3 regions of the Shewanella sp. HL-SH5 genome follow, and region 1 is predicted to be linked to each of the others. Evidence: predicted binding sites of a transcription regulator. Region 1 holds the regulator's gene; each other region holds the start of a gene.
The links. The regulator LexA, encoded in region 1, represses DNA repair genes until DNA is damaged. The targets are predictions, from matches to a motif close to TACTGTATNNNNATACAGTA.
Positions count from the first base shown of each region.

Region 1 (10,987 bases):
CAAATAAACATAACCACACCACATCAACAAAGTGCCAATACCAACTACCTGCTTGGAAGGCAAAATGTTTATCTTGGGTAAAGTGACCTTTCAGCACCCTTAAAAGCAGTACAATTAAAAACACTGTCCCTAAGGTAACGTGCATACCGTGAAAACCGGTTAACAAGAAGAAGGTATTGCCATAAATTCCCGACTCAAGCGTTAAGCCCATTTCATGGTAGGCGTGGGTGTATTCTTCTACTTGTAAAAACAAAAACGCAGAACCTAAAAGAATGGTCAGTCCTAGCCAAATTTTCAGTGGTGTACGTTTCGCTTTTTCTAAACTTGTGTGAGCAAAATGTAAGGTTACCGAAGAGGTTAATAACAATATCGTATTGATAAGCGGTAAACCTGTCCATGGCATGGCTTCGGTGGTGGTGCCATCTGGAGTCTTAACCAGTGGCCATACTGCTTCAAATGCTGGCCACAATACTTCATGGGTCATGGCATTATTTGATGCACCGCCTAACCAGGGCATTGCAATCATTCTGGCATAAAATAATGCGCCAAAAAATGCCCCGAAGAACATGATTTCAGAGAAAATAAACCAGCTCATTCCTTGACGAAAAGAACGGTCCATTTGCGCCGAATACAAACCGGACATAGATTCATCAATCACGGTTTTAAACCAACCAAAAATCATAAATATGATCACAGCGATACCGGTTATTAGAATATAACCGCCATAACTGGCTTCAGTTGATAGTTGTTGTACGTAACTGCCTGCGCCAAAGGCGATTAAAAATAGGCCTATTGCACCAATGATAGGCCAGGCACTTTGTGCTGGCACATAATAGGTTTCATGCTTTGTGGTCATTTTGCTGCTCCTTGCTTTACACCACCGCCGACTTTGTCGGTAATGTCATAAAGGGTATAAGAGAGAGTCAATGTATGAATGGATTCTGGTAAATCAGGATCCACGTAAAAAACCAGTGGAAGTTCAGCGCTTGCTGATGCCGCTAGCGGTTGTTGATTAAAACAAAAACACTCTGTTTTATTAAAATAGGCTGCACCTTGACCTGGTGATACTGAAGGTATCGCCTGGCCAACCGTGTCTTTTGTCGATAAGTTTTTGGCATAAAACTTCGCATGGGTAAGCTCTCCAGGGTGCACTGTAATACGATTGACCTGAGGCTTAAATTCCCAAGACATATCAGATTGCACCTGCGCGACAAATTCAATGGTAACGGTGCGGCTTTTATCTACAATCACCGCTTGGTAAGTGCTGGCGGTGCTTTGGGGTTTGCCATTAATCCCCAAGGCATCACATAGCACGTCATACAAAGGCACCAACGCAAAACCAAAGCCGAACATACCCACAGCGCCCAAAATAAGCAGGGTCAGTAATTTACGATTCGATTTTGTTGGCTGATTCATCTCATTTTATCTCTGGTGGGGTAGTAAACGAGTGATATGGAGCAGGACTCGGAAGGGTCCATTCCAATCCTTCAGCACCTTCCCATGGTTTATCTGGTGCTTTTTCACCACCTTTAATGCATTTAAGCACTACGGCTAAGAAAATAAACTGAGACAATCCAAAGGCAAATCCACCAATTGATACAATCTGGTTAACGTCGGCAAACTGAATTGCGTAATCAGGAATTCGACGTGGCATACCAGCAAGTCCTAAGAAATGCATTGGGAAAAACAGCACGTTAACCGAAATGACCGAACACCAGAAATGCCATTTACCTAAGGTTTCGTTGTACATATGACCGGTCCACTTAGGTAGCCAATAGTAAGCAGCGGCCATAATGGAAAATATTGCCCCAGTAACCAGTACGTAATGGAAATGAGCCACCACAAAATAGGTGTCATGGTACTGGAAATCTGCCGGTGTAATGGCCAGCATTAACCCTGAGAAACCGCCAATAGTGAACAAAATAATAAAGGCGATAGCAAACAGCATGGGCGTTTCAAACGTTAAAGAACCGCGCCACATGGTTGCTACCCAGTTAAATATTTTTACACCCGTTGGTACGGCTATCAGCATGGTGCAGTACATGAAGAACAGCTCTGCAAATACCGGCATACCCGTGGTGAACATATGATGTGCCCACACTAAGAATGACAGCACCGCAATACTGGCGGTCGCATATACCATTGACGAGTACCCAAATAGCTTCTTACGGCTAAAGGCGGGCACAATGGCAGAGATAATACCGAATGACGGTAAAATCATGATGTACACTTCAGGATGACCAAAGAACCAGAAAATATGCTGGAACATAACAGGGTCGCCACCACCTGCGGCATCAAAAAAGCTGGTGCCGAAGTATTTATCGGTTAACACCATGGTGACCACACCAGCCAGTACTGGCATTACCGCAATCAGCAAGAATGCAGTAATAAGCCATGTCCACACGAATAAAGGTAACTTCATCCATGTCATTCCTGGTGCGCGCATATTAACTATGGTCACAATCACGTTGATTGCGCCCATAATCGAGCTAATCCCCATAATGTGTATCGAGAACACAAACAGTGCTGTGCTATCTGGACTGTAGGTGGTAGATAAAGGCGCGTAGAATGTCCACCCAAAGTTAGGTCCACCGCCTTCCATAAATAATGTGCTAAGTAACATGGTAAAGGCGAAGGGTAAAATCCAAAAGCTCCAGTTGTTCATGCGAGGTAATGCCATATCTGGCGCACCAATCATCATAGGTATTAGCCAGTTAGCTAAGCCGGTAAAGGCTGGCATAACAGCACCAAATACCATGATAAGGCCATGAACTGTGGTCATTTGATTGAAAAAGTTAGGTTCAACTAGTTGTAAGCCTGGTTGAAATAACTCAGCGCGGATCACCATTGCCATGGCACCGCCAGTTAGAAACATAATAAAACTAAACCATAAATACAAAGAGCCAATGTCTTTATGGTTAGTGGTTAGCAGCCAGCGCATAATGCCCTTAGGGGCACCATGATGATGGTCGTCATGGACTGCAGTATCGTGCGTAGATGTACTCATTAATTATCCCCTACTGTCCATGGCTATTGACATCGGCTGCTTGCACCGTATCGCCTGAATTGTTACCCCATGCATTACGCTCGTAAGTGATCACCGCTGCCATTTGGCGTGGTGATAATGAACTGGCGAAAGCTTGCATCGCGGTACCAGGTTTACCGTTGTGAACGATATTGATATGCGCATCAACAGGGCCAGTAATTATGGGACTACCAATCAATGATGGGAACGCACCAGGTAAACCTGCACCTGTTGCTTGATGACAAGCAGCACAAGACGATGTGTATACCTGTAGACCTTCGGTCATTAACTGCTCATAAGTTAATTCCGTCAAATCTACCTCTTTCACCTCGGCGACAATGTCGACAGCTTTGGTAACTGCAGCATTGACTTGCTCAGATGGATCGGCAGATACAACTGCTTGAGTGCTGGTATTTGCTGGATTAGGTTCTGCTGCATTAATACCACTGGCAACATTGCTTACATCAACAGCCTGAATAACATCACCGGAGTCGTTCCCCCAAGCATTACGCTCATAGGTGACAACCGCGGCAATATCTTTGGCGGTTAACTGTTTTGCAAATGATTGCATTGCTGTTCCAGGCTTACCATTAAGCACAATATTAATATGGCCATCGACAGGCCCCTTAATGAGTGGGCTGCCAATAAGAGATGGGAATACACCGGGTAAGCCTGCACCATTAGGTTGGTGACATGCTGCACATGTAGAGAGGTAAATTTGTTCACCTTTGGTCATTAACTCTTCTTTTGAAAGAGTTTCTGATAAGGCTGCTTGAGCCGCGGCAGCTGCATTATTGGCAAGCTGTTTTTGGTCTAAAAGCCACGCATCATATTCCGCTTCAGGCAACGCCTGAACCACAATAGGCATAAATCCATGGTCTTTGCCGCATAATTCAGCACATTGACCACGGTAAGTTCCTGCTTTATCAATTCGTGTCCAAGCTTCGTTAATAAAGCCTGGGTTAGCATCCTTTTTAACCGCAAAAGCTGGAACCCACCAAGAGTGGATAACATCATCTGATGTCATTAAAAAACGCACTTTCCGATTGAGAGGCAGTACCAAAGGTTTATCTACTTCTAATAAGTAGGTTGCGCTTTTAGTTTCATCACCGTCAATTTGGGTGCGAGGAGTGGATAAAATGCTATAGAACTCGACATCTTCATTAAAATAACTGTAATGCCATTTCCACTGCGAACCAGTGATCTTAATGGTTAAGTCCGCGTCAGACGGATCTTCCATAGCGATAAGGGTTTTAGTGGCTGGAATGGCCATACCAATTAAAATAACAAATGGGATCACGGTCCAAGCAATTTCTACTTTGGTACTTTCATGAAAATTTGCCGCGACCGCGCCTTTGGATTTACGATGATAGATCATTGAATAAATCATGATCCCGAACACCACAACACCAATAGCACAGCAAATATAAAGAATAATCATATGGAGGTCATAAACCTGGCCACTGATATTCGTTACACCCTTTGTCATGTTGAGGGGCATTTCGTTTGCCCCAAGTGGAGGTGCCAGTAACACCGCCATTACACAATACAACCATTGCTTCACAAGACTTCTCCTCTGCCAATTGCGAATAGCAACTACAAAGAAGAGTCACACAGTAAGTCTCTGCTCTATGTAAACTCTTCGGTTCCCAAAAAAGCTTGATGACTTCAAAGTACCCTGGTGGTTGTAAGCGTGTAAGGCTTACGGATTTGTATTTATGTGCACCACGCTGGCACCTACAACTGAACCTATCAATTCTGATTTGACGCTTTTATCTGTCAGATAAAATCTAGACTGTAGCGTTTCAATTAGGTTAAAAATGTTTCAACCCTGTTAAATACATTACTTGTAGATTAAACATTGATCAAGATCACTTTTATAGCTAATTAACTGAAATTTTGCATAAAAAAGCCCTGTACATAGACAGGGCTCAGTAAACACGGCGTTTAGTACTAATGAAATGAAGTGAAATTAATTGTTTTAACAGCATTATTTTGATTTGAAATAATCGCTTTAGTTGCCAAATTAGTGCCTAAGTGAGTGCTTACATCTTCAATAACGACACCTAATGCTCGGGCACTTTTTGCGACTAACTCTAATCGGCGACTGTCGCGTGCATCTAAAGGTTGAGTCCATGAAATAACGGCACTTGATGTACCACTGGTTAATGCTTTTTCCATTGCCCAAAGTGTTTCAATTTCATCCTTGGCATGTACTAACAATACGCGGTCCATTCTTACCCCAGCACTAGCTAACATCTGTTTATAATTGATATTGGCGGGATTAATTAGCACAATCCAACGACCTTGCAGGCTTAGTTGTGCCAATTGGCTAGCATATTGACTGAGTTCCACTTTACCATTGGTTTCGGTTTGGAGTGTGGTGATAGGCTGCGCTAAATTAATATCTGCAGTTGGCAAATCTACCCATAAACCAGGATGACGAGGGGATGTACCCATTAGTTTGTTCATAACCATTCTCCATTACGAATTACACCAACTGCAAGCCCTTCAATAGTGAGGCTTTGGTAACTTAAATCGACTTCGATAGGTGCATACGCTTCATTTTCAGCATGCAAATATACGACATTGCCTTTTTTCTCAAAACGTTTCACTGTCACATCATCTTCAACACGAGCAACAACGACCTGGCCATTTCTGGCTTGCTGTATTTTATGAACGGCGAGTAAATCACCCTCTAAAATGCCGATGTTTTTCATGCTGTCACCGCGAACCCTTAACAAAAAGTTTGCGGCAGGTTTAAACATATTAGGATCAACTTGATAGTATTGTTCTACATGCTCTTGCGCTAAAATAGGTTCACCTGCAGCGACTTGTCCAATTAAAGGTAAACCTGCTTCTTCGGGTTCATCTTCTTGGGTTAATCGTATTCCACGGGATGTGCCGGGCATGATTTCAATAAACCCTTTTTTAGCCAAGGCTTTTAAATGCTCTTCTGCGGCATTTGCGCTTTTGAAACCTAAGCGTGTAGCGATTTCTGCACGAGTAGGTGGCATACCAGTTTCAGAGATATTGTTTTTAATAAGCTCTAAAATTTCAGCTTGGCGTGGTGTTAAGGGTCTCATGTTATTTCCTGTCTTTCTATACAGTAACTGTCATTATATACAGTGTTTGTGTTTGCGCAAGTATTCACCAATTATTTTTTAATTTTATTATTTGAAATTTTTTTTTTATTATATGTATCAATTGCATGCTTCAATTTATTTGTTCTTGAATTTAAAAGCATTGTTTGATGTGTACAGCCTATAGTGAAAGGTAACCAGTTTCTGGTATCCTATGCGCCCATATTAAAAGGGCTTTATTGCGAATATTATTATGTCAAAACCAGATTCAATCATGCTTAGACTGCTGCGTAGGGTGCAAAAGCTGATGGTGCAAACGATAGTTGTGCCACATGACCCATTTGCAGATCTAAACTTCGATCCAGACAAGCCCATTGTTTATGTCATGAAGACAGAGTCGATCAGTGACACTGCAGCATTAAGCGAAATGACCCAAGGCTTAGGCTTACCAAGTCCTTATGCGCCATTACAACTTGATGGTATGAAAGTGCCACGAGTTGTTTGTTTAGAGGGGCGAAAGCCTATTATTGGTAAGCGTGAGGGTGGTGAGAAGTTTTTAAACTGTTTTACCAGTTTATTAGCGCTCCACCGTCAGCAGCCTGAATTAGATATTCAACTTGTGCCAGTAAGTCTTTACTGGGGCCGTACTCCAGGCAAAGAAGATGACACGATGAAAGCTGCTGTGCTTGAACGTGAGAATCCAACCTGGTTACGTAAATGGTTAATGATTCTATTTCTAGGTCGCCATAGTTTTGTGCAGTTCTCTAACGCAATGTCATTACGCTATTTAGCCGATGAACATGGTACTGATGAAGCCATTGCCCATAAATTAATTCGGGTGGCTCGGGTACATTTTCGCCGTCAACGTAAAGTCATGACTGGACCACAACTGCCTAACCGTCAAGCTCTGTTTGCTTCGTTATTAAAGTCTGAATCGATCAATAAGGCCATTGAAGAAGAAGCGGCAAACAAGAAGATTTCCAAAGAGAAAGCGCGTGAAACTGCGATTGAGTATCTGGACGAAATCGCGGCCGACTATTCAGATAGTTTAGTACGTATTGCTGAGCGTTTTCTCACCTGGTTATGGAATAAGCTATACAGTGGTATTAACATCAAAGGCGCTGAGCAAGTGCGCCAACTGCATCATGACGGTCATGAAATTGTATATGTGCCTTGTCATCGCAGCCACATGGACTATTTACTGCTGTCTTATATTTTGTATTACCAAGGTATGGTGCCGCCGCACATTGCAGCCGGTATCAACTTAAACTTCTGGCCTGCAGGCCCAATGTTCCGTCGTGGTGGTGCATTTTTCATTCGCCGTAGTTTTAATGGCAACAAACTGTATACCGCTATTTTTCGTGAGTATTTAGATCAACTGTTTGCTAAGGGCTACGCCGTTGAATACTTTACCGAAGGTGGTCGTTCACGCACTGGTAGATTGCTTGCACCTAAAACCGGTATGTTAGCCATGACAATTAACAGTGTGCTGCGTGGTATTGAGCGGCCGGTGACGTTAGTGCCTGTTTATCTTGGTTATGACCACGTGATGGAAGTGGCTACTTACCATAAAGAATTAAGTGGTAAGAAAAAAGAGAAGGAATCGCTTTGGCAGGTATTTGGTGCTATTCGTAAGCTGGGTAATTTTGGCCAGGGTTACGTAAACTTTGGCGAGCCAATCAATTTACAAAACTTTTTGAAACAACAATCTCCTGATTGGCGTGAAGAAATTGCCAAAGATCCAGACCAGAAACCATCATGGGTTACGCCAGCAGTTAATCTTCTAGCCAATCAAGTGATGACCAACATTAATGGCGCAGCAGCGGCAAGTTCAGTCACGCTAACTAGTTTAGTGTTATTAGCCTCAGAGCAAAATGCGTTAGAACGTCATCAGCTTGAGCGTCAGCTAAATTTCTATTTAAAGTTGTTGAAACAAGCACCTTATTCCGACTATGCATCGGTTGCAGAAGGTGATGGTCCATCCATTGTTAAGCATTGCTTATCACTCAATAAATTTACCTTAGAAAAAGACCCACTAGGGGACATTGTCGCAATTGACCCTAACCACGCTATTACCTTGAGTTATTATCGTAATAACATTATTCATATCATGATTATTCCTTCCTTAATTGCCAGTTGTTTAGTGCGCTATGAAGAATGTAATCGTGAACAAATTCTGGCAGTGGTTGAGGACTTTTACCCGCTGATGAAAGCAGAATTATTTATGGGTATTGCTGATCTTCCCGCTTATGTTGATTTAGTGCTTGATCAAATGGTTGAGGAGAATTTAATTAGTGGTGATAAACGTTGTGTTGTTGTCCAAGCGAATATCACCCAGTTAGAGCTATTAGCTGAAACCGTCAGTGAAACATTACAGCGTTATGCAATTATCTTTAATTTGCTAGGGATCAAACCTGAATTAGAGCGTGCTGAGCTTGAACGAGACAGCCATTTATTGGCCCAAAGGTTAGGGGCGTTGCACGGTATTACTGCACCAGAGTTCTACGATAAAAAATTGTACAATACCCTGAGCGTGAAACTAAAAGAGCTAGGTTATTTATGCAGTCGTGAGCCATTAGATGAAGTGTTTCGTATACGCGACCACGCGAATGGATTATTACGTCCATCAGTGCGACAAACCATTCAAGATAGCGTAAACGCGGAGCATTTAAATTAATGGCAAACCACATGAATGCGGCTAAAAATAGCCCCAAAAGTAAGTCTCTTATTGGTGGGGCAATGATTATTGCTGGTACGACTGTCGGCGCGGGAATGTTCTCGTTACCCGTGGTCGGGGCAGGTATGTGGTTTAGTTATTCTGTACTGATGTTAGTAGGTATTTGGTTTTGTATGCTGATGTCTGGTTTACTATTACTGGAAGCCAATTTACATTTTGAGCCTGGGGCCAGTTTTGACACGTTAACGCGTGATACGCTTGGGCAATTTGGTAGAATAGTCAATGGGTTATCAATTGCTTTTGTGTTGTACATCCTAACTTACGCTTATATTAGTGGCGGTGGCTCGATTGTTAATCATAGTCTGCAGGCCATTGGCATCAGCTTACCGCAAAGTATCGCCGGATTAGTGTTTGCGTTGGTGCTTGCACTTATTGTGTTAATCAGCACTAAAGCCGTTGATCGCATTACCACCATTATGCTTGGTGGTATGGTGATCACTTTTTTCTTAGCTACGGGTAACTTATTAATTGAAATAGATCCAAGTCGATTGTTTGAGCCTGATGGTGAAGCTCGATACTTGCCTTATATGTTAGCTGCATTGCCATTTGGCCTGGCCAGTTTTGGTTACCATGGTAATGTACCCAGTCTGGTTAAATATTACGGTAAAGATGCCAAAACCATTGTAAAAGCTATCGTACTAGGCACAACCATTGCCTTGGTGATTTATGCCTGTTGGTTAGTGGTCACTATGGGCAATATTTCTCGTGCTATGTTCTCAGATATTATTGCCCAAGGCGGTAATATGGGGGTATTAGTGGCGGCCTTATCTGAATCCATCGCCAGCGAAAATTTATCACGCGTACTGACCTTGTTTGCCAACTTAGCGGTTGCCTCATCTTTCTTAGGGGTGACATTAGGCTTATTCGATTACCTAGCTGATTTATTTGGTTTTGATGATTCACGTACTGGTCGATTAAAAACCGCAGCAATTACGTTTATTCCACCAACAGTATTAGGGTTACTCTTTCCTAATGGTTTTTTAATGGCTATCGGTTTTGCAGCTTTAGCCGCAACCATTTGGGCGGTTATTGTACCTGCACTATTGGCTTATAAAACCCGTCAGCTCTATCCAAATAGCCAAAGCTTTAAAGTACCAGGAGGCAATATGTTGATCATTATTGTGGTGTTATTTGGGGCATTAACGGCAACGTGTCACTTGTTGGCCATGGCGGATATTTTACCGGTTTACCAGTAGGTTTTTGACAGGCTTACATAATAAAAAGTCTTCTTCGGAAGACTTTTTGCATTTATGGCATTTTGTAGCTTAACTGTGGGCAATAAGATACGTGAAACCCTATGTTAAGAATTAAAAATGAAGGAGGCATGTTTTAATCATTACGTTACCCTCCCATGTTATAAGGCAGATGAAACATAAAACAAATAAACTTGTTGATAACAGATTGTTTTTATTGCTATGTTAATTTTTTAATTTAAGGATGAAATTGTTATGTCAGATCTGCTACTAACACAACTAAAAGCGATTGATCGTAAAATGCTGATGATTGCCATTATTGATTTTCCAGGCAGCCTTCTGTTTGGCTTAGGCTTGTATGGCATATTTGCTGGCTTTGATAAAAACTTTTTACCTATGTTGGCGGATCAACAAATCATTTACGCCATGATCCTTGTAGGTGGGGGGATAATGCTGTGGGGTGGTTGGAAGATGCTTATACTAGCCCGTGAAAAACAGCATATTTTGGCTCAACATAAATAATTAAATTAGCGGGTCATGGCATAAAATGAGATCTGTGTTGCAATTATACTGTTGATATTTCGTGTCTTGTTGTTAAGCCACCTCCGTTGTATTAAGTTTAGTTTAAGGTTGGAGTGAGTAATAGTTAGTCAATTATTGATCAGCTTCAAAGTTTAAGTGATGAATTCTACCTATTACCTAAATCTAGAGGCATATCAGCTTTTTTCGTACCACAACACTCTACACTTACTCAAAATTAATAATATATAAAATATTGTAAAACGGAGATGTGTGATGAACTGGCGAACCCTATTTAAACCAAGCACAAAATATTCCATTATCGTACTGATTTTAGTCGGTGTGATTTTAGGTGTAGTTGGCTATTTTGCAACTCAGCAAACCTTACATGCAACAAGTACAGATGCTTTCTGTATGTCTTGCCACAGTA
Region 1 covers NZ_CP195038.1:3,886,126-3,897,112, reverse strand. The annotation lists gene ACRWQM_RS17010 (cytochrome c oxidase subunit 3) at 1-856, opposite strand, end outside; gene ACRWQM_RS17005 (cytochrome c oxidase assembly protein) at 853-1,416, opposite strand; gene ctaD (cytochrome c oxidase subunit I) at 1,418-3,007, opposite strand; gene coxB (cytochrome c oxidase subunit II) at 3,018-4,589, opposite strand; gene ACRWQM_RS16990 (cell division inhibitor SulA) at 4,979-5,497, opposite strand; gene lexA (transcriptional repressor LexA) at 5,494-6,111, opposite strand; gene plsB (glycerol-3-phosphate 1-O-acyltransferase PlsB) at 6,362-8,785, shown strand; gene mtr (tryptophan permease) at 8,785-10,041, shown strand; gene ACRWQM_RS16970 (hypothetical protein) at 10,294-10,560, shown strand; gene ACRWQM_RS16965 (NapC/NirT family cytochrome c) at 10,834-10,987, shown strand, end outside.

Region 2 (10,987 bases), 960 kb from region 1:
CGCAGGTGATAGATTTACAGGGTTGGCAATAAAGGGTTTTTGACTGACCTTTTCGACCACAGGATGGCGTCCTGCTTCAATAGTAATTCCAATATCATTGGTCATTGTAGGGCAATGATAGGATAAGGTTTCAGCTCGTTCTGCAAAGTTACTGATTACATCAAGTTCGGCAGCCGCGTTGGCAAATTGTTGTAGCTCATGAAGTTTAGGTAGCAGTAGGTCAAACAGCTCTTCCCAAAGACGTTTTTCTAATGCGAGCGCTTTACCTTGGCTTGAAAGTACTTTTTCTTCGTGTTCTTTAAGCTCGGGGGTGATGTAACGCTCTGTACCTTTTAATGTTTGTCGGCGTTGATAATGAATAGGAACACGATCTGCTTGTAGTCGACTCACTTCAATGTAATAGCCATGAACGCGGTTATAACCAACCTTCAAAGTATTTATACCAGTTTGCTGCTTCTCGCGTGCTTCCATTTCAGCCAGGTAATCAGTGGCTCCTTCACTTAATCTACGCCATTCGTCTAACTCAGTGTTATAACCATCTTTGATTACACCGCCATCACGGATTAATACCGGTGGGTTATCAATAATTGCCCGTGTCAGTAAATCATGTTCATTTGGAAACTCACCTAATAGGGTAGCCAAATTCGTCATCTGTGGCTGTTGGCAGATTTGCAGTGTTTGTTTAATTTCTGGCAATAAGCCTAATGCTTGTTTAAGTCGAGCAAAGTCACGTGGACGGGCACTTCTTAATGCCAAACGTGCCATTATTCGTTCTATATCGCCAAGCGATTTCAGTTGTTCATGTAAAACAGGGTACAAATCCTGTTCGATTAATTCTTGCACCGCATTATGGCGTTGGGTTATCAGTTTACGATCGCGCAGTGGTTGGTGGATCCAACGTTGTAGCATGCGACTCCCCATGGGGGTTGCCGTATTATCTAATACCCATGAAAGAGTGTTTTCACGTCCGCCTGAAAGATTCTGGGTTAGTTCTAGGTTTCGTCTGGTGGCAGCATCTAAAATAATCGAGTCAGCTTGATTAAAACGTACAATTGAATTGATATGTGGCAATGCTGTTTTTTGAGTGTCTTTAACATATTGCATCAAACAGCCGGCAGCTTGTAGTGCTAAACGAGCATCGTTGATGCCAAAGCCATGCAAGTCTTTCGTGCCAAATTGAGTTAATAATAAATTGACACAGGTGTCGTAATCAAACTCCCATTCAGGTCTACGGCGAATTCCTTTTAAGTGATTGATGAGTATCATGTCAGTGAAGTCTTCACTGTAAAGTAATTCCGCTGGTCGTGTACGTTGGATCTCTGCTTCTAGTGCTTCTCTTGAATCTAATTCTGAAATAACAAAACGGCCAGAAGAGATATCTAATGTGGCAAAGCCGTAACCGACTTTACCCTGGTAAAGCGCGGCTAACAAATTATCCTGACGTTCTTGTAATAAGGCTTCATCTGTCAATGTTCCCGGGGTGACGATACGGACAACTTGGCGATCAACTGGGCCCTTTGAAGTCGCGGGATCGCCAATCTGCTCACATATCGCGACCGATTGACCTATTTGTACTAACTTAGCCAAATAGCCCTCTACCGCATGGTAAGGCAGGCCAGCCATTGGGATCGGGTCACCACCGCTTTTACCCCGTGCAGTTAATGAAATACCAAGCATTTCAGAGGCTTTTTTAGCATCATCATAAAATAGTTCATAGAAATCCCCCATTCTATAGAACAACAGCATGTCAGGATGAGCGGCTTTCATTGTCAAATATTGACGCATCATCGGAGTATGTTTTTCTAAATCTAAGCTAACAATTTCAGTCATGGGCTGTGTAATACTCTTTTTGTTCATCTGTGGTAATTCATTAAGCATTCGGGGAATTAGCATGGGATTTTTATAGCGGCTAATCTTAACAAAATTTGCCCCCGTTGGAGAAATACAAATTCATTATATTGACGTGAAATTACTAAATTTATGATTTTATTAATAAATAAAAAAAAGTAACCTCAGGGCTTGATACTGTATGACTATACAGTATACTGAACAACATATTGAGATGAGTGACGATATTAACGACACTTACAAACTAAATTATACACAGCAATTTTACCATTAATTGTGAACAAAGTTATTGCCTGGAAGGGGTTTGAAAATGAAGGTTGATCCAAATAAAGAGAAAGCACTTGCCGCAGTGTTAAGCCAAATTGAAAAGCAATTCGGTAAAGGCTCTATCATGAAGTTGGGCGAAGACCGTACCATGGATGTAGAAACTATTTCTACCGGCTCACTTTCATTGGACATCGCGTTGGGCGCAGGTGGACTACCAATGGGACGTATTGTTGAAATCTACGGCCCAGAATCATCAGGTAAAACAACACTAACCTTAGAAGTTATTGCCGCAGCACAACGTGAAGGTAAAACATGTGCCTTTATTGATGCTGAGCATGCACTTGATCCTATCTATGCTAAAAAACTAGGCGTAGATATTGATAACTTATTATGTTCACAACCAGATACAGGTGAACAAGCATTAGAAATATGTGATGCTTTAACTCGCTCAGGTGCGGTAGACGTTATTGTTGTCGATTCTGTTGCTGCGTTAACACCAAAAGCTGAAATTGAAGGTGAAATTGGTGATTCGCATATGGGCTTAGCGGCACGTATGATGAGCCAAGCTATGCGTAAACTTGCAGGTAACCTTAAGCAATCAAATACTTTGCTTATTTTTATTAACCAAATTCGTATGAAAATTGGGGTAATGTTTGGTAGCCCTGAAACGACAACCGGTGGTAATGCACTTAAATTTTATGCTTCAGTTCGTTTAGATATTCGCCGCACTGGCGCGATTAAAGATGGTGATGAAGTCGTCGGTAACGAAACCCGTGTTAAAGTGGTTAAAAACAAAATTGCAGCACCATTTAAGCAAGCTGAATTCCAAATCCTTTACGGTCAAGGTATTAACCGTACTGGTGAACTCGTGGACTTAGGTGTTGCACATAAGCTAGTTGATAAAGCGGGTGCTTGGTACAGTTATAAAGGCGAAAAAATTGGTCAAGGCCGTGCTAATGCCGGTAAATTCTTAACCGAAAATCCAGCGATTGCACAAGAGATTGATAAGACATTACGTGAAATGTTGCTTGGTTCTGGAACAGGTACCGCAGCAGCATCATCTACAGATGAAAATATTGATTTAGAAACCGGTGAAGTTTTCTAAATAAGATTTATCCTAGCAATTAATGTGTCGATTTAAGTCGCGGTGCGTATTTTACGTATCGCGACTTTTTTATGCTTCAGTTAAAAAACACTCTGTTGTTATCCTTGCTATACTGACTAGACTTACCCGCCACTAACTAGATAGCTAACTAAATCAATTGAAATTTTATTCTTTTAGTAGATTGATACGCTAGCCACAGAACAATAACAAACCAAATAAAATAGCCTCTAGTTCATCCGATATAACATTATTCTTTATCAAAACTGTCCACCACAATTGCGCCCATCGATGCCGGCATAGTAATGACTATTATCCGTTTTAACGATGTTAATGGGTCTACCCAAAAGGGTAATTTGTCTAAACAAAATAGCACTAATGCAACCACTAATGCTGTCATTAGATAAGCGATAACAATACGGAAAATAAACACTAATTTTCTTGAGCTAATATTATTTTGAAAGACACTTTGATAGGTATATAGCCCTAGAAAAATAACCGATAATAAAAAAAGCATTAATAAATTGAAAAAAGGGAGGGTTTCACCTAATCGCCACGCTTCCTCTGAAAACGAAATCGGCACCGCAAGCGCAAATGCGCCGACAAAAATTTGGCTGGCATCTTCGCCATTAAAGCTAAACTTCATTACTTTTCCTTTTTAAAACATTCTGGTTTGCATAACAAACCCTAAGTTAAAGCCTAGATGTAATACTAGCTGTAATATATGAAGGACTGTTTAACTACAAATTACCTTAAAGCGAGTGTTTACGCACCTATATTCAGATTGAAAGCTAATTGAGAAGATTGTTAATCTTATGCCACAGCACTCATATTTTGCGATAAGCTAATCGAATATTGTTCAGATGATAATCGCCTTACTCATCTCGCATTTTTGCGTAAATTCAGTATATAATGCCCTCATTTACTGGCTTGTATAGCAAGCTAGACACTTTTGTATTCTCTATATCAGGACGCATCCATGTTTCAGACCACTGCAGAGTTAAGAAGTGCTTTTTTAAAGTACTTTGAAGATAACGGACATCAAGTTTTAGACAGTAGTTCGCTGGTTCCAACTAACGACCCAACACTGCTATTTACCAATGCCGGCATGAACCAATTTAAAGATGTGTTCTTGGGGATGGATAAACGCAGCTACACTCGTGCGACGACATCACAGCGCTGTGTTCGAGCCGGTGGTAAGCATAATGATTTAGATAACGTGGGTTATACCGCACGTCACCATACTTTTTTTGAAATGCTAGGTAATTTTAGTTTTGGTGATTACTTCAAAGAAGAAGCGATCCGTTTTGCGTGGACCTTTTTAACTGAAACATTGAAACTACCAAAAGATCGTTTATGCGTGACCATTTATGAAACCGATGATGAAGCGTTTGAACTGTGGAACAACAAAATTGGCGTAGCTGCTGAGAATATTATCCGCATCGGCGATAACAAAGGTGGGGCTTATGCGTCAGATAATTTCTGGCAAATGGGTGATACCGGTCCTTGTGGTCCATGTTCTGAAATTTTCTATGACCATGGCGATCATATTTGGGGAGGACGTCCTGGTTCACCTGAAGAAGATGGCGATCGTTTTATCGAGATTTGGAACATCGTATTTATGCAATATAACCGTCAAGCAGACGGTGAGATGCTACCTTTGCCTAAGCCGTCGGTAGATACCGGCATGGGAATTGAGCGTATTGCAGCTATCATGCAGGGAGTACATTCAAATTATGAAATTGATATCTTCAAGCAACTTATTGCTAAAACAGCTGAAATAATTAACGTTACTGATTTAGAAAATAAATCATTACGCGTAATAGCTGATCATATTCGTTCTTGCTCTTTCCTGATTGCGGATGGTGTATTACCTTCTAATGAAGGCCGTGGTTATGTACTGCGTCGTATTATTCGCCGCGCAGTACGTCATGGTAATAAGCTTGGCGCTACGGATGCGTTTTTCTATAAGCTTGTACCTACCTTAATCAACGTTATGGGTGATGCAGCTAAAGGCCTAGCTGCAATGCAAGCGATTGTTGAAAAAGCCTTAAAAGCTGAAGAAGAGCAATTTGCCCGCACGTTAGAGCGTGGTTTGGGGCTGCTTGATAACGCGCTTAATAGCTTATCTGGCAAGGTGCTTGATGGTGACACCGCATTTAAACTTTACGATACCTACGGCTTCCCTGTGGATTTGACCGCAGACGTGTGCCGTGAGCGTGACATTACTGTCGATGAAGTTGGTTTTGAAGCGGCAATGGCTGAGCAACGAAGCCGTGCGCAAGCTGCTGGTAACTTTGGTACTGATTACAACAAGCAATTGATTATTGATAAGCAAACCGCATTTTGTGGTTATCAAGGCTTAACCGGTGATGCGACCGTAGTTGCTTTGTATATCGATGGTAATGAAGTGAGCGAAGTAACAGCTGGTCAGGAAGCTGTGCTGGTACTCGATAACACACCTTTCTACGCAGAGTCTGGTGGACAAGTTGGTGACCAAGGTGTGCTAAGTACACAAGGCGTTAGCTTTGAGGTCCATGATACACAGAAATTTGGCCAGGCAACTGGCCATCAGGGAAAACTGACTCAGGGCACAATCAAAGTTGGTGCTAATTTAACGGCTTTAGTCGATAACAACTTGCGCAAGAGCACTGAACTTAACCATTCAGTGACTCACTTACTTCATGCTGCACTTCGTCAAGTATTAGGCAGTCATGTGACCCAAAAAGGCTCCTTAGTTAATCCTGAGCGTCTACGTTTTGACTTCTCACATTTTGAAGGTGTCAAGCCGGCTGAAATTAAAGAGATTGAGGAGTTAGTTAATACTCAAATTCGTCTAAATCATCAATTAAATACCCAAGAAATGGGTATAGATGAAGCCAAAGAAAAAGGCGCAATGGCGTTATTTGGCGAGAAGTATGATGCACAAGTGCGTGTTGTTACCATGGGTGACTTCTCTATTGAGTTATGTGGTGGTACGCACGTTAGTCGCACGGGTGACATTGGCTTATTTAAATTAACCTCCGAGAGCGGTATTGCTGCAGGTGTGCGTCGTATTGAAGCTGTTACAGGCGCTGCGGCATTGGCGTATGTGGCAGATCAACAAGCCCAGTTAGAAGAAGCCGCTGCGTTACTTAAGTCAGACAGTGCTTCCGTTATCACCAAATTAAAAGCGCAGCTAGATAAAGTTAAACAGCTCGAAAAAGATTTATCGCAAATGAAAGATAAGCTTGCCGCTGCAGCAAGTGCTGATTTAGCAGGTGATGCTATTGAGATAAATGGTATTAAAGTCCTAGTGAAAAAGCTTGAAGGTGTTGATGCTGGATCACTACGTGGTTTGCAAGATGAGCTTAAGCAAAAGTTAAAGTCTGCCATTATCGTATTAGGTGTTGCCACTGAAGGTAAAGTTAATTTGATTGCCGGTGTCAGTAATGATTTAACCAAGCAAATTAAAGCCGGTGAGTTGGTGGCCATGATTGCTCAGCAAGTCGGCGGTAAAGGCGGTGGACGCCCAGATATGGCACAAGCGGGCGGTACTCAGCCTGAGAACTTAGATGCCGCTTTAGCTTTAGTGTTACCTTGGTTGACTGAACGCTTAGGCTAAACAATAGCCGTGAACGAAAAATAATACTTAAATCAAGTCTTAAAGCAGGGTTATTACACTTTAAGGCTTGAGTGTCATTGACACTTTTGGCATAGTTAACACAGTTTTGCTGCTGGTCACTATCACAGCGCGGTTAACTTAACACTTAAGTTGGTTCGAAAATGGTTTAATATGTCGTGCATAACGGGTTTGTTAACTATTTATCGTAATTGTCATTTTGTATGATCTAATGTCGATGCATTTTTATGTTGGTGTTAGATCATTTGTTAATTTTTGAATTATATATGCTTAATAGTCAAACTTTGTATTTGAAGTTACTATGACTTTTACTGAGCAAACCCTATAATAACGCATATTACGGACAAAGCGTGTTATGCAGTGTGAACTAAAGGAGTAACCAATATGCTAATTTTGACTCGTCGTGTAGGCGAAACATTGATGATTGGTGATGAAGTCACTGTCACAGTATTAGGTGTTAAGGGTAACCAAGTACGTATTGGTGTCAATGCACCCAAAGAAGTATCTGTTCACCGTGAAGAGATTTACCAACGGATCCAATCTGAAAAGTCAGACTCATCTGATGGCGGTAACTTCTAAGCAGTTTTTGTTAGATATTGAAACGACTAAGTCAGCATTTGCTGACTTTTTTGTTTTTACACGCGGTAAAGTTTTGTTTAGCTTGACTGCAAATATTGTAATAGGTGAGAAAGTATTTTATTTAGCTAATATTATTTATTCACTTAATAAGTAGAGCGTTTGGAGTCTTATTTGCTGTTAAACCCCTCAATGTGCTTAAAAACAGTTCAAATGGTTAGCGGTTTGGAAAAAGGGTTTGACTTATTTTCGGCAAACAGTAATATGTGCGCCAAGAAAACGGAGAGGTGGCCGAGTGGCCGAAGGCGCTCCCCTGCTAAGGGAGTATGGGCTTTAACTCCCATCGAGGGTTCGAATCCCTCCTTCTCCGCCATTTCTTACAATAGTTAAATCGATGCGGATGTAGCTCAGCTGGATAGAGTACCTGGCTACGAACCAGGCGGTCGAAGGTTCGACTCCTTCCATCCGCACCATTTCTATTGTTGTGATTTTGAATGCGGATGTAGCTCAGCTGGATAGAGTACCTGGCTACGAACCAGGCGGTCGAAGGTTCGACTCCTTCCATCCGCACCATTCAAAATAGAAAGAGTGTATAAAACAAATTTGCGCGTGTAGCTCAGCTGGATAGAGTACCTGGCTACGAACCAGGCGGTCGGAGGTTCGACTCCTCCCACGCGCACCATATTTGACGGAGAGGTGGCCGAGTGGCCGAAGGCGCTCCCCTGCTAAGGGAGTATGGGCTTTAACTCCCATCGAGGGTTCGAATCCCTCCTTCTCCGCCATTCATTCATTGATGTTATAGTGCAATGCACTTTAATCTGATGTAATGATGGCATTAAGTACTAAGTAAGATTTTGCGCGTGTAGCTCAGCTGGATAGAGTACCTGGCTACGAACCAGGCGGTCGGAGGTTCGACTCCTCCCACGCGCACCACATTAAAAAAACCTGCTATTAATTAGCAGGTTTTTTTTTGCCTTCGATTTCTAATCATTCCATTTAGCTGCGTTTAATCATCCATATTCATCTTCGATAGACATTCTGGTGATCTTTCAATCTACTTATCATCTTTGATCACTAGAAATAATGAACTCCATCACAAAGTAGTGACTTTATTTTTATGTTTAGTAAATTTTTATTCAACGATCAAGATTGGAAAAAATAAGTGGCGGTAAATCGTTGGTGGTTGCCTGTTTAGTTTGATTAACAATGATGTAACACTCTTGTGTGTCAGAGGGGGAAGTAAGATTTATTATGTAATTCTTAGTTAACGGCTGCTTTTATTATCAAATTCTTATTTGTTTCTATTTTTGGTAATTATTTATGGTAAGACCATTTTACAGTTGGATAGTGATTTTGTTATGATTTGTGTATATTTTGTAACATAAGAAGTCGTTAAAATGGATATGAATTCAGTTTCTGTTAAAGTTGGCTTGATTAGCTGGTCAAGTATTAATTGAATATTTATTCTGAAAATGGTTTTGAATAAAAGAATGCGAAATAACGAGGCCGCGAGTCATCATGCCTTAATACGCATGTCAAAGCTTGGCATGTTACCCAATGGAACACATTTGTCGTATTTATTACAGTGAGGGACTATGGCATCGATCAGCCAACAATTAGTTGATGCGCTTGGCATTATGGTGATGGGAATGGGCTTAGTGTTCATTTTCTTGAGTATTTTAATTGTTGGTATTGGAATAGTGGCTAAATACAGTCCAGTTCCTATTGAGCCAACACCAGAGCCAAAGATCAACACAGGATCAACGACAGGATTAAATCCTAAGTTAGTCGCCGCTATTACTTCTGCGATTCATCAATATCGCGCGTAAGATTTATTTTGGGAGCTTTTATGAGCAAGCCGTTATTACTCACCGATGTCGTCCTGCGTGACGCCCACCAATCTCTACTTGCAACACGCTTACGTATTGATGACATGTTACCCATTGCTCCTTTGCTGGATAAAGTGGGTTATTGGTCATTAGAATCATGGGGTGGCGCTACTTTTGATTCATGTATTCGCTATTTAGGCGAAGACCCGTGGGATCGCATTCGTGAACTCAAAAAGGCCATGCCAAACACGCCACAGCAAATGTTGTTACGTGGACAAAATTTATTAGGGTATCGTCATTATGCTGATGATGTTGTTACCCGTTTTGTTGAGCGTGCTCATACCAATGGTGTAGATGTATTCCGTATTTTTGATGCCATGAATGATGTGCGTAACTTAGAAACCGCCGTTAAAGCGGTTAAAAATGTAGGTGGCCACGCGCAGGGAACGATTTCATTTACGACTAGCCCAGTACATACCCTTGATACCTGGGTTGATATGGCTAAGCGCTTAGAAGACATGGGCGCGGATTCATTATGTATTAAAGATATGGCTGGCTTACTTAAGCCGATGCAAGCTTATGATTTAATTAGCCGCTTAAAATCGCAAACTGACTTAATGGTATCGATGCATTGTCATGCGACAACAGGTCTTAGCACAGCGACATACCAAAAGGCCATCGAGGCGGGTGTTGATGTGCTTGATACTGCAATCTCTTCAATGAGCCAAACCTACGGCCACAGCGCAACCGAAACGTTAGTTGCCATGGTAGAAGATACCGATAGGGCCACTGGCTACGATATGGTGCTCTTAGAAGAGATAGCCGCTTATTTCCGTGAAGTACGTAAAAAGTACGTCCGTTTTGAGGGCGCACTTAAGGGAATTGATTCACGTATTTTACGCGCCCAAGTGCCAGGTGGTATGTTAACTAACATGGAAAATCAGCTAAAAGAGCAAGGCGCTGCAGATAAGATGGATGCGGTGTTAGCTGAGATCCCACGGGTACGTGCAGACTTAGGTTTCTTACCTTTAGTGACACCAACATCACAAATTGTTGGCTCTCAATCGGTTATCAATGTGTTGATGGGTGAACGATACAAATCGATGACTAAAGAAACCGAAGGTGTGTTAAAAGGTGAATATGGCGCGACACCTGCTCCGGTTAATGCTGAGCTACAAGCTCGTGTGTTAAATGGAGCAAAAGCTATCACTTGTCGTCCTGCTGATTTAATCGCCCCTGAACTCGATAAGCTCCGAACAGAGCTAGCCATTAAAGCCCAAGAAGAAGGTTTTACTTTGGCAGCTGAGTCTGACGACGATGTAATGACCTATGCTTTATTTAACCAAATTGGTCTTAAGTTTCTACAAAATCGCGGTAACCCTGATGCCTTTGAACCTGTGCCCTCAGCAGATGATTTAGTGGTTAAAGCGGATAAAGAAAAAGGTCCTGAAACCTATACCGTTAATGTAGAAGGTCAAAGTTTTGTTGTTCAGGTAAGCCAGGGTGGTGAGATCAGTCAAATAGTGCCTGTGGCTACTTCTAATGCAGCTACCCCTACTCAAGTCGTCTCTGCGCCTACTGGTGCAGTTAAATACAGTATGACAGCGCCACTGTCGGGTAATATATTTAAAGTGCTTGTGGCTAACGGTCAAGCGATTAAAGCCGGTGAAGTGGTTATCATTCTTGAAGCTATGAAAATGGAAACTGAAGTGCGTGCGAACGAAGACGGTGTGGTCACTAATC
Region 2 covers NZ_CP195038.1:2,928,139-2,939,125, reverse strand. The annotation lists gene mutS (DNA mismatch repair protein MutS) at 1-1,830, opposite strand, end outside; gene recA (recombinase RecA) at 2,159-3,220, shown strand; gene ACRWQM_RS12845 (DUF2391 family protein) at 3,468-3,863, opposite strand; gene alaS (alanine--tRNA ligase) at 4,197-6,821, shown strand; gene csrA (carbon storage regulator CsrA) at 7,224-7,418, shown strand; tRNA gene ACRWQM_RS12830 (tRNA-Ser) at 7,697-7,788, shown strand; tRNA gene ACRWQM_RS12825 (tRNA-Arg) at 7,812-7,888, shown strand; tRNA gene ACRWQM_RS12820 (tRNA-Arg) at 7,912-7,988, shown strand; tRNA gene ACRWQM_RS12815 (tRNA-Arg) at 8,021-8,097, shown strand; tRNA gene ACRWQM_RS12810 (tRNA-Ser) at 8,106-8,197, shown strand; tRNA gene ACRWQM_RS12805 (tRNA-Arg) at 8,272-8,348, shown strand; gene ACRWQM_RS12800 (OadG family transporter subunit) at 9,011-9,244, shown strand; gene oadA (sodium-extruding oxaloacetate decarboxylase subunit alpha) at 9,265-10,987, shown strand, end outside.
Region 2: the regulator LexA is predicted to act here: its motif matches at 2,024-2,043, upstream of recA (recombinase RecA).

Region 3 (10,987 bases), 1.9 Mb from region 1:
CTGGTCGTTTTCTGTCGCTGTTGCAGTAAATGCATACTGATGAGCCTGAAGCTTGTTAATAAAACTCGACTGTCGATGAGTAATGCATTCAAACTGGATTGTTTCACCACGATAACGGCGACCTTGGTGTGATAAATTAGTGGTACTTATCGATATAGACTTTGAATCAAGTAGTTTGATGTCACTAAAATACTTTACCGGCCATTGATTCAGCTTTGTGTCAGAACCAACTCTGAATACCAGATGTTTTTCACCTGCGTCATCAACAAATGCATAAGGTGATAATTTACTGTAAGCCAAAGAGGCTTGTTCATGTTTGATGAAACGCGTCACTTGAGCACTAACTTCTTTCCCTTGTAAAATTGCTGTTTCCAACTTTAATTGGTCATCTGTTATTTCATGACCACTGTATTTATGTGACATAGATTCTAACCAATGGGTGTGACCATCACTGAGTTTCAGCACTCGATTAGCTTGGGTAAAGGTCTGTTTTAATTGTTGTAAACTGACATTAGGCAAACATAAATGCCCTATACGTTCTAACATAGAAAACGCTAAGGCTGTGTTATTGTCCATTTCAGCTAATTGTATCTTGTGCCAGTCTGCTGAAATTGACCATTTAAATGGCCGTGTTGATTCCTCTACCAGTAAACCACATTGACTGATATTTAAAAGATCTTGAAGATCTCTTTGAATTGCACGGACATTGGTAGAATAACCTCGGCTTACTAACTGATCGCATAGTGTTGCCGCGGTAATCGTTATTGGATGCTTTGGGAGCAAGAAAAGAATAATGACTTTCCTAGTTAACGACTCATACTCCATATATCACCCTAGAAAATTACGACTTAGTCAAAAAGAAAGCTTTGCATAATAACTAGACGATTATCATCATCACAAGTTAAATAATATTCAAACATAACGACTGTAGATATTATCATCAAAAAATTATCTTTACTGGTCAAGTCAAACTAGACACTTTGAGTTGAGAACTTTCAAACTCTACCGGTGGCAACATTTATCGGGACTAACAAAACTGGAATTTATGAGTTGTTATTAATCTTCCATCCAATCTATATTCGGTAGTGCATCCAAATGCTGGCTATAACGTATTTCGTTAAAAGAGGCACCATTTTTCATGACATCGAAAACTTCGATAGCCAACGCGCAAGCCATCAATTGAATTGCGTCTTCACGCGGTGTACCTGTCATGACTAAACGCATTAAGGTTTCTTTTACTTTTTTCGGTTCACTGTCGGCGATTTGATTTTCGACGACTTCAATGAGTGTTTCTTCAGTCATGTAACTATCTTGCTGATTATCCATTATAACGACTCTGTTTAAATACTTAACGTCATTATGCCGCAAGCATGGTGTAAGCAATAGCGTAAACTCCGAATTATTCGAGCATTGCCGTCAAGAATGTAACGTTAAGGTTGAGTAAAATTTATCTGTGTTGATAACCTGATTGGATTTTGTGCACCGTAACGACATTTTTTGAGACGACAATATCATCGACTAACACTTTTATCTTCGTTTCGGAATGTTCAGCCCGTGCAAGTTACCTTACGATTTTTAGATTGGCTTGTTCTTTAGCACTTAATTGTTGGCAAGCTTTTCCAATTAGTTGTGTATTGCGGCGTCAGTAATTCTCGTCGCATGGCCCATTTATGTTCAATGCCTTGAGTGGCTACAAATAATGTATCTGTGCCATAGCGTTGATTGATAGCATCAAGCGTTTTCATCAATGCTGGATTAGCTTTAGGTTGGTTAAATAAATCGAATTGGGTGTGTTTTTCACAGCTTAAATCCAGCAGACCTACGCCAATTTTGTAATAGTGAACACCGGTTCTAAATAGTTTTACTGCTGCGTTGCTCATGGCCTGGGTTAACTCTTTGGTACAATTTGTCGGGCATGCAAATGATACGAGCACTTTGAAGTTGACGGGATGGTCATCATAGGGTGAGTTACTGGCAAACAGCATCATTGTTTTGCAATGTGAACCCTGCTTGCGTGCCTTTCCAGCCGCAATACCAACATGTTTACTCAATGCTTGCAGCAATGAGTCATAATCAACAATACGCTCACCGACACTGCGGGTAGAAAAGATTTGTTGCTTATCTGCCCTCGCCTCATCCCATACTTTACATACCTGACCGTTTAACTCGCGCACTGTACGTTCAATTTCAATGCTGAATTGTTTACGTGCTAAGCCTGCTGGCATATTGGCCAGTTCAAATGCACTATTGATATTCATTAAAGCTAATTTTTTACTAATACGCCGACCCACTCCCCAAACATCACCGGCACTCATTGATTGTAAAATGGCTATTCGCTCAGGCTCGTTATCAATGACACAAACACCTTTGTAGGCTTGTATTTTCTTCGCAGCATGATTGGCCACTTTCGCTAAGGTTAAGGTGGGTCCCATGCCCACGCAAACCGGCAGACGCGCTTCTTTCCATACTGCACGACGAATTAATTGACCCTGGGTGCGTAAACATTGAATGGCGGGATAACACTGCTTGAATGAAAGAAAGCTTTCATCGATGGAATACACATGCTGTTCGGGGGCAAAACGGCCAATGATACTCATCATTTTCATCGATAAATCGGCATAGAGTTCGTAGTTACTTGAGCAGGCTATAACGCCTTTTTGTTGGCACAAGTGCTTAACCTGGAAGTAAGGCGAAAACTTTGGTACGCCCAGCTCTTTAGCCTGACGGTTAGCCGCAACTATGCAGCCGTCGTTATTACTCAACACTATAATGGGTTTACCGCGCCAGTCTGGACGAAAGACCTGCTCTGCACTGCAATAAAATGAATTCGCATCAACTAAAGCAAACATGGTTAACTCACCTGGGGCGAGCTAGCCAGTAAAGGGCTTTGGCGATGACAACGAATAGAGCGAATCACCACGCCTTCAATATTGAATGAGTCATAATAGTTTATCGCTTGCGGCTGATATAACTCATTAGATGACAATAATAACCTGCGGTTTTTATCCAGAATTTTACACACAAACTCACCATTAAAATTGGCAACAATCACATCACCATGACGGGCGGTTTCATGGCGATCAACAATCAATAGGTCGCCATAAAAAATACCGACGCCCTGCATTGAGTCACCACTCGCGACGCCAATAAAAGTGGCATTAGGATGTTCAATCAATAGTTCATCTAGGCTTAACGATAACTGTAAATACTCAGATGCAGGACTTTCAAAACCGGTAATCCCCGCACTGGCATGAATAGGAATAATGCGCATAATAAACACCACTGTATAAATATACAGTTATTGTATTATATTGAAGGATTATTGTCAGTTTTTAATTAAAATCAAAAAATCATCACCCAATTTTTTAGCTTTAGAGCAAGATCAATCAACAAGGTAATTTAAGCCGGGGCGATTTATGACAGATCTAAACCGCGCATATTTAATAGAGAATAGATGCTTTACAGCGTAAACTGTTTGTTTATGTTTTTGATAAAGAGAGCCAGATCCGTGATTAAATTCTCTGTTGATACCCACGCACACACCATAGCTTCAACCCACGCATACAGTACTGTTCATGACTATTTTTCGATAGCCAAAACTAAAGGTATTAAACTTTTTGCAATTACTGATCATGGGCCTGATATGGCAGATGCGCCCCACTTTTGGCATTTTGTGAATATGCGAGTATTGCCAAGAATTGTGGATGGTGTTGGTATGCTGCGCGGTATTGAAGCGAATATAAAAAATGATCTAGGTGAAATTGATTTTTACGGCAGCTATTTAACCGATCTCGATATTGTCTTGGCGGGTTTTCATGAGCCGGTATTCCCACCATCTAGCCAAGAAGCGCATACACAAGCACTTATCAATTGCATTGAAAGTGGCCACGTTGACATCATTACCCACCCCGGGAATCCGTCATATCCGATTGACATTAAACGGGTTGCGAAAGCCGCCGCTGAGCACAATGTCGCGCTTGAAATTAATAACTCGTCTTTCTTAACCTCTCGTAAAGGCAGTTTAGCTAACTGCACTGACATTGCGAGTGCAGTGAAACACGCTGGCGGATTATTAGTGATGGGTTCGGACTCTCACGTTGCATTTAGCTTGGGCGGCTTTGAAAAGTGCATTGAAGTTATTGATGCAGTGGATTTTCCAATCGAGCGATTATTAAATCGCAGCCCTGAAGCATTACTGTCATTTTTAACGGCAAGAGGCCACACCAATTTAGATGAATACGCGGTGTTAATCGATTAGCCATAAAATGATTTACTACATCAGCTTTAATGTGAGTATGTGGTGAGTGTTATGGCGTTTATTGGGCGCGAGTAATGAATTGAATGTTAAATAAAAAACCCCATTAAAGTGCTCTTTAAATGGGATTTTTATCATCAATTTATCGCTGAGCCTATCGCTGACCGTATAGCTCGCTTAATAGATTAGTTTTGGGTTAAAAAACGTTGTTTAACCGCTTCAGCCATTAAGTGTGGTGGAATTAAGCCTTGTTCTAGCACAAAGTTATTAAAGGCTAAACGGTCAAATTTGTCACCCAAGGCCAATTCAACATCGGCTCTTATTTCAAGTAACCTTGATAAACCATAAAAGTAGCTGCCCGCCTGTCCAGGCATGCGCATGGTGTAACGGTCTACTTCTTGTTTTACTGCGGCTTTTGAGAACACCACATCATTGCTTAATAAATTGTAAGCCTGCTCTTTGGTGGCTAACCCTAAATTTAGCATCGGGTCTAACATGGCACGGGCGTTACGTAATAGTCGATGTTGCAAGGCGATGAGTTGGCCTTCAATGGGTAAATAAGGCAGCATTTCAGCTTCAGCATAAAGTGCCCAACCTTCTACGTTGACGCTATTAAACGCATAATACACGCGAGCCAATGACACACCTTGCTCTAGCATGACGGCAAATTGCAGTTCATGCCCAGGTCGACCTTCGTGAGCACTTAATGTGTACGCAACCGCGTTAAAGTTAAAGTCATCATAAGCGGCATCACCACTTAATGCGGGGTTGCCGGTTGTCAGTACAAATTGACCTTGCTCGCCAGTGTTACCAATAAACGGGGGTGGCAACATATGCGGCGCTGGGCTGCCCGCAGCCTCTGCATCGCTGGCAAGACGCATAATCATATTACGTTTTGGTAAGTCGACAACCGCTTGCGCAGTAATAATGCCTTCCAGTTTAGTGTTAATTTCGCGATAGTGGTTTTCAATTTTATCGTTACCTAATGAGTCTTTTTTGAGCGTTTTAATCACATCTCGATAATCACTCGATGGCATATCAAACTTTGCTGCCACTAACGGAGCCAAAGCTTGCATGTTCGCTTTGGTGATCATGTAACTTGCTTTTGCACGTTCAATAAGCAAATTTGGGTCTATATCAATTCCTGCACTTTTAAGTTTTAACGCATAAATTTCAGATGGCAATTTATAGTCAGTACGCGCATGAGGAATAACCGTTTTTTCAGCCCATTGACGGTAATCTGTAATTTGTTTTTTTAACAGCGCTAAATTATCGTCGGCTTGACTGAAGTCATTTTTATCAAATAATTGCTGTAAACCTTGCAGTAAGGTGTCGGTTCTGGCTAATGCTTGTTCTACTTCTTCTTTAGTTGGGCCGAGTAATGCTTTATTGTTTAACGCTGTTTCAAACAAGGTTTTTGCTTGCTCAGTTAATGCGGGTTGACCGGTTTTACCGACATAACAAGCCAAACGCGTTATAGCAGCTTGTTTGCGGCTGTCAGCCATTTGCTGATCCAATAATGCCGATACCCCTCTAAAAATAATTAATGGGACATCAACCCAAGGTAACATGTACTTATCATCTAACTGGTCTGCCAAAATAGTCTGATCAATATCGTCGATAATAATATTAAGATCTTGGCGAACAGGTAAAAGAGTTTCTGTTTCCAGTGCTTTTAGTAAGGTTTTCTTACTGTTATTAAGCGTTTTAATGTACTTATCTTGTTGTGCTTTGGTAATACTGCTACACAGATTGTCGGCTTCTGTAATACCTATTGAGCTGGCCATTTCGGGTTGAAACTGGCTGGTTATCTGGATCTGTTTATTGGTGTATTGATTACTCACATCTACCCAAGTACTCGCAGAAGCAGTCATTGGAATTAACATCAGCAATGGGATAATTGTGGTGAGTTTTTTGCCTGACATCGACTAAATCCTTTTTATTTGGCCTTTATTTCGGCTTATTATTTTAGGCGATTACTATAACTGAATTTCAGCACCAATAGATAAATACCCAGTTAGCTATTCTGTAACGAATCGTTATCAATACTGAATTGTAAGCCGAGTGGCACGTCATCTCTATTTGCTTGCTTTATCGCGAGTATAATGCACTTTTCATCAAGACACTTAATCACCAAGGATAGATATAGGTACATAGATTTTTGCGTGATAGAACACTTTTAATGTGAAATATAAATGTACTATTAATATTGAATAAAGAACTCAATGTTAACATGCATATCGAACGTCATATTTTTGATCGTTAAGGTATCTTTGATTTGGCATTTTAAGCTGGATTGAACTTAACGTTGCTGTTTCGCGTAGTGATAGATAAAGTAGTATAAGAATATAAAGGATTTGTAATAATACTTTTAATTTCAGGGGCTTATAATTAACTTTGTTTTAATTAATAAATCAATAGTATCAGTTTTAATCAACATCACTTTTTAGGGAATAACACCATGTACATGATAGTTAAACACGCCCATCTGACAATAATTGCACTGACGTTTATATTTTTCATCATCAATTTTGTGTTAACGATGAGAGGTTCTGACAAGGTGAATAACAAACTGCTAAAGGTCGGCCCGCATGTTTTGTACACGCTATTTATCTGTAGTTTTATCTACCTTGTCGTGGTTAACCCACTTAACTTATATCCATTCGTAAACGGCTGGGCCTCTTCTAAGTTAGGCGGCTTTGTACTTTATGTATTATCTATTACGTTGGCACTTAAGTGGGCAAAGTCAACCTTGTGGCGTGTAGTCGGTTTGATGAGTGCCATATTTTGGCTAGTGATGAGTGCACGATTAGGGTTTGCTGATCATCTTAAATCTAAAGCCGTTGCTGATGGCAATACCTACATTGAGTTAGGACAGTCGTTACTTATCGCTGTTAGCTAGGCTCAATTTTATAACAGTGGCTAATTCTGTTTGGCCACTGTTATGAATAACTCAAATTAGTACCTGCAATCATAGTGATAGCGATGCGATAGATTATCCACAATAGTTTACTTATCGTTACCCTATTCTTCTGCCATCATCAATACTTAGTGGCTTGAGTGAATAAAATATCAAATTGAGTTATGGGTACTGGTCGACTAAATAAGTAGCCTTGAAAATGAGTACAACCTTGGCTGACTAGATATTGCTGTTGTGGCACAGTTTCAACACCTTCAGCAATCACATTTAATCCTAAGCTGTGCGCCATAGAAATAATGGTCTTAACAATTGTTTTATCGTTAGTATCGACACCTAAATCACGAACAAACGACTGATCTATTTTAAGTTGATGTAGTGGTAATGTTTTTAGGTACTGTAACGATGAATATCCGGTTCCAAAATCATCTAATGAAAACTGGATACCCATTGTAGCGAGTGTATTCATTTTATGAATAATGGTTTCAATATTATTCAATAGTATACTTTCTGTTAATTCAATTTTAAGTAGACTAGGATTAATACTATATTTATCAATACTATTCTTTATTATTTCAACAAAATCAGCTTGATGAAACTGTCTGGCACTGACATTAATAGATAATGATAGCCCCGCAGTGCTGTTATTTTCTTGCCAGGCTTTAAGTTGAATACAGGCCGATTCAAGTACCCACTGTCCTATATTGAGAATAATTCCAGTGTCTTCTGCTAGTGGAATAAAATCTAACGGTGAAACGATACCTCTCTTCGGATTAATCCAGCGGATAAGGGCCTCTACACCTATAGGGGTGTTAGAACTGTCTACTTGAACTTGATAGTATAATTGAAATTGATTGTGTTCTAGGGCAAATAGCAAGTCACGTTCAAGCTCAACTCTATTGATAAGAATACTCTCCATCTGGGGGTCAAAGAAACAAAAGGCATTGCGGCCTGATTTCTTAGCTTGGTACATGGAAATATCAGCTTGTTTAAGCAATTCGTCTGAAGTTGTTTTATGCCCTAGAAATAATGCAGCCCCTATACTAGTGCTAGTTGAATAACTATGCCCCGCTATGTTGTATGACTGATTAATACTGTTCAAAATATTAGCCGCAATAGCTTTAACCTCTGTTGCGGCCATCACGGCGTTAATGTGTAAACTTTCTAACAGAATGACAAATTCATCACCACCAAAGCGAGAAACGGTATCACCTTTACGCATAATAGTGATTAAACGATTAGCGACCTGTTGCAATAACATATCGCCAATATCATGACCCAGGGTGTCATTAAGTGTCTTGAAATTATCGAGGTCAAGGAATAATAATGCCCCATAGTGGTTGCTACGTTCGCTCAGTATTAATGCTTGTTTTAACCGGTCATCTAACAATCGACGGTTTGGTAATTTTGTCAGCGGGTCAAAGTAGGCTAGTCTTTCTATTTGAATGGCGTCTTCTTTTTGCTTACTGATATCTTGAACCATCGCCATTACATAATCAACATTGCCATTTGTTTTACGAACACAGCGAACAACTAGCATGGTGGAAATGACTTTACCCGTTCGACTAATAAAACGTTTTTCTAAACTGTAACCATCAATTTCATTAGCAAGTAATTTGGTGAATTGTTCTAGATCGGCGGCTAAATCATCTGGATGAGTTAAATCAACCCATGTTAACGCCTTGAGTTGTTCTTCGGTATATTCCAACATGGTACAAAGACAAGAATTTATACTGACCCAGCCTTTATCTGCTGAGGTCACTGTTAAGCCAACTAAATCTAATGAATAAAATGAGGCTAACTGCGCTTCTCTTAAGGCTAGGCTATCAAGCATTTTATCGAAATGCTTGGCCAGTGACGCAGCCTCATCATCGCCCTGCATATTTACGCGTAAATGAGTTGATCCTGTTTGTACTTTATCGGCGACTTTTTGGATTATATGCAAGCGACGAGTTAAATAACGGCTAGCTAAGGTCGTAATCAAAACACCAAAAAAAATTGCAGCAAGTACATAAAAGAAGCTGTATATTTTGATTTGCATAATTTCTTCTAGATAAGTTTTTTTAGTTAAATCAATAATCACCCAACCCACTTTGCGTTCTACTAATATAATAGCCTTAGCAAACTCTATGCTATTTTTTGAATACTTTACATGTTGAGTTTCAATATCATTCGGAAGCGTCTTGATGTGCGCCCCCACTTGGCTGGGATCGGTATGCGCCAGAACTTGCCCCTGTAAACCAATGACAATGGCATGCTTTAGATCGGGATAGTGTGATAAGGCACTGACAATTTCCTGAAGACCATCAAAGTCTCGCGAGGAAATCAAAATGGCAGAAGATGACGATAAAGTATCAGCAAGGGCAATGGCTTGCTCTTTATACTGTTGAATTTTAATTGTCTGTTGATGCTGAGTCGTATTCCAAATAAATAACCCCATCACCAAGATCACGGTTATTGTCATACCCGCGACCATTTGGCGATGTAATGAGCCTACGAGTATTTGTTGCAGTTTTTTAATCATAAATGACTTCCACTGGTCGCACGTTTTCAGCAAAATTATATATGTGCGTACAACATCATCAGTATCACTAGTTTAGTTAGATGGAACGGTTTCCATACCGATAATATTTAAATTTGTTTTTATCCGAAAATGTTATTTTCTAAAAGTGAATTTATTACTAATGTAAAATACTGTTTTTGCACATAATCAATACTTAACAAGCACGTTTCAGGATAATTATAGATTACTCTAAGCAATTAATTTACAACTTAGTACTTTAATGGGCCTTACTGGGTTCGTTGTTTATTGTGTGGCTGATGATAAAACATTAATGTCTTACCCACACTTAACCTGTCTTTATCGGTCATATTATTCCAGCGAGTGATCTGCTCTACACTGACTTTATATACCCTGGCGATGCTCCAAAGTGTATCGCCATACTGAACTGTGTGGTTACCGTTAACGGCGGTTTCACCTTTAGGCGTTCGAACTGTATTTGCCATTGTGGGTTTATTCGATGAAACTTGAGCAGATTTGGCGGCCGCCAGTTCTACATCGAGTATCACTTGTGACGTTAAATGTGGCATAAAAAGTATTTGGCCTGCGATAATCCTATCACCACTAATGTCATTCATTTCTTGAATTTTAGACACGCTTATTTGATGACGTTTAGCAATAGCACTTATATTGTCACCTGCTTTTATCTGATATTTGAACCATTTAACTCTTTCACTAATGTTGGTGTCTTCAAGCGCTTTTTTAAACTGATTCACTTTACTGACTGGCACAACCAATTGATGTGGTCCGTCGGGCGATGTTGCCCAGCGATTAAACCCCGGGTTTAACTTTTGTAGTCGAGTAATGGGTATATTCGCCAGGTCGGCTGCTACAGCGATATCAATTTGACTACCGACATCAATCACTTCAACGAGCGGTTTGTTAGGAATTGATTGAAGGTTAATGCCATAACGTTCGGCATGTTTTATGACATCTGCAATTGCCAGTAATTGCGGTACGTATTGTCTGGTTTCTTTGGGTAAGGGTAAAGCCCAAAAGTCGGTGCTTAAGCCCCTAGCTTCATTGTATCTGATAGCCTCTCGCAACCGGCCTTCACCCGCATTGTATGCTGCTAATGCGTATAACCAGTTGTCAGTTTTTTTATACAAGTATTCCAACATATCTAATGCTGCAGTTGTGGCTGCAGGGACATCTCTTCTGCCGTCATACCACCAATTCATTTCTAATCCGAAATGACTGGCCATGGGAGAAGTAAATTGCCATAAGCCTGATGCATCGGCGCTGGAATAAGCAA
Region 3 covers NZ_CP195038.1:1,992,738-2,003,724, forward strand. The annotation lists gene ACRWQM_RS08695 (WYL domain-containing protein) at 1-825, opposite strand, end outside; gene ACRWQM_RS08700 (hypothetical protein) at 1,057-1,326, opposite strand; gene ACRWQM_RS08705 (Y-family DNA polymerase) at 1,593-2,849, opposite strand; gene ACRWQM_RS08710 (LexA family protein) at 2,852-3,271, opposite strand; gene ACRWQM_RS08715 (phosphatase) at 3,512-4,258, shown strand; gene ACRWQM_RS08720 (DUF885 domain-containing protein) at 4,441-6,180, opposite strand; gene ACRWQM_RS08725 (SirB2 family protein) at 6,717-7,157, shown strand; gene ACRWQM_RS08730 (EAL domain-containing protein) at 7,297-9,696, opposite strand; gene ACRWQM_RS08735 (LysM peptidoglycan-binding domain-containing protein) at 9,963-10,987, opposite strand, start outside.
Region 3: the regulator LexA is predicted to act here: its motif matches at 3,281-3,300, upstream of ACRWQM_RS08710 (LexA family protein).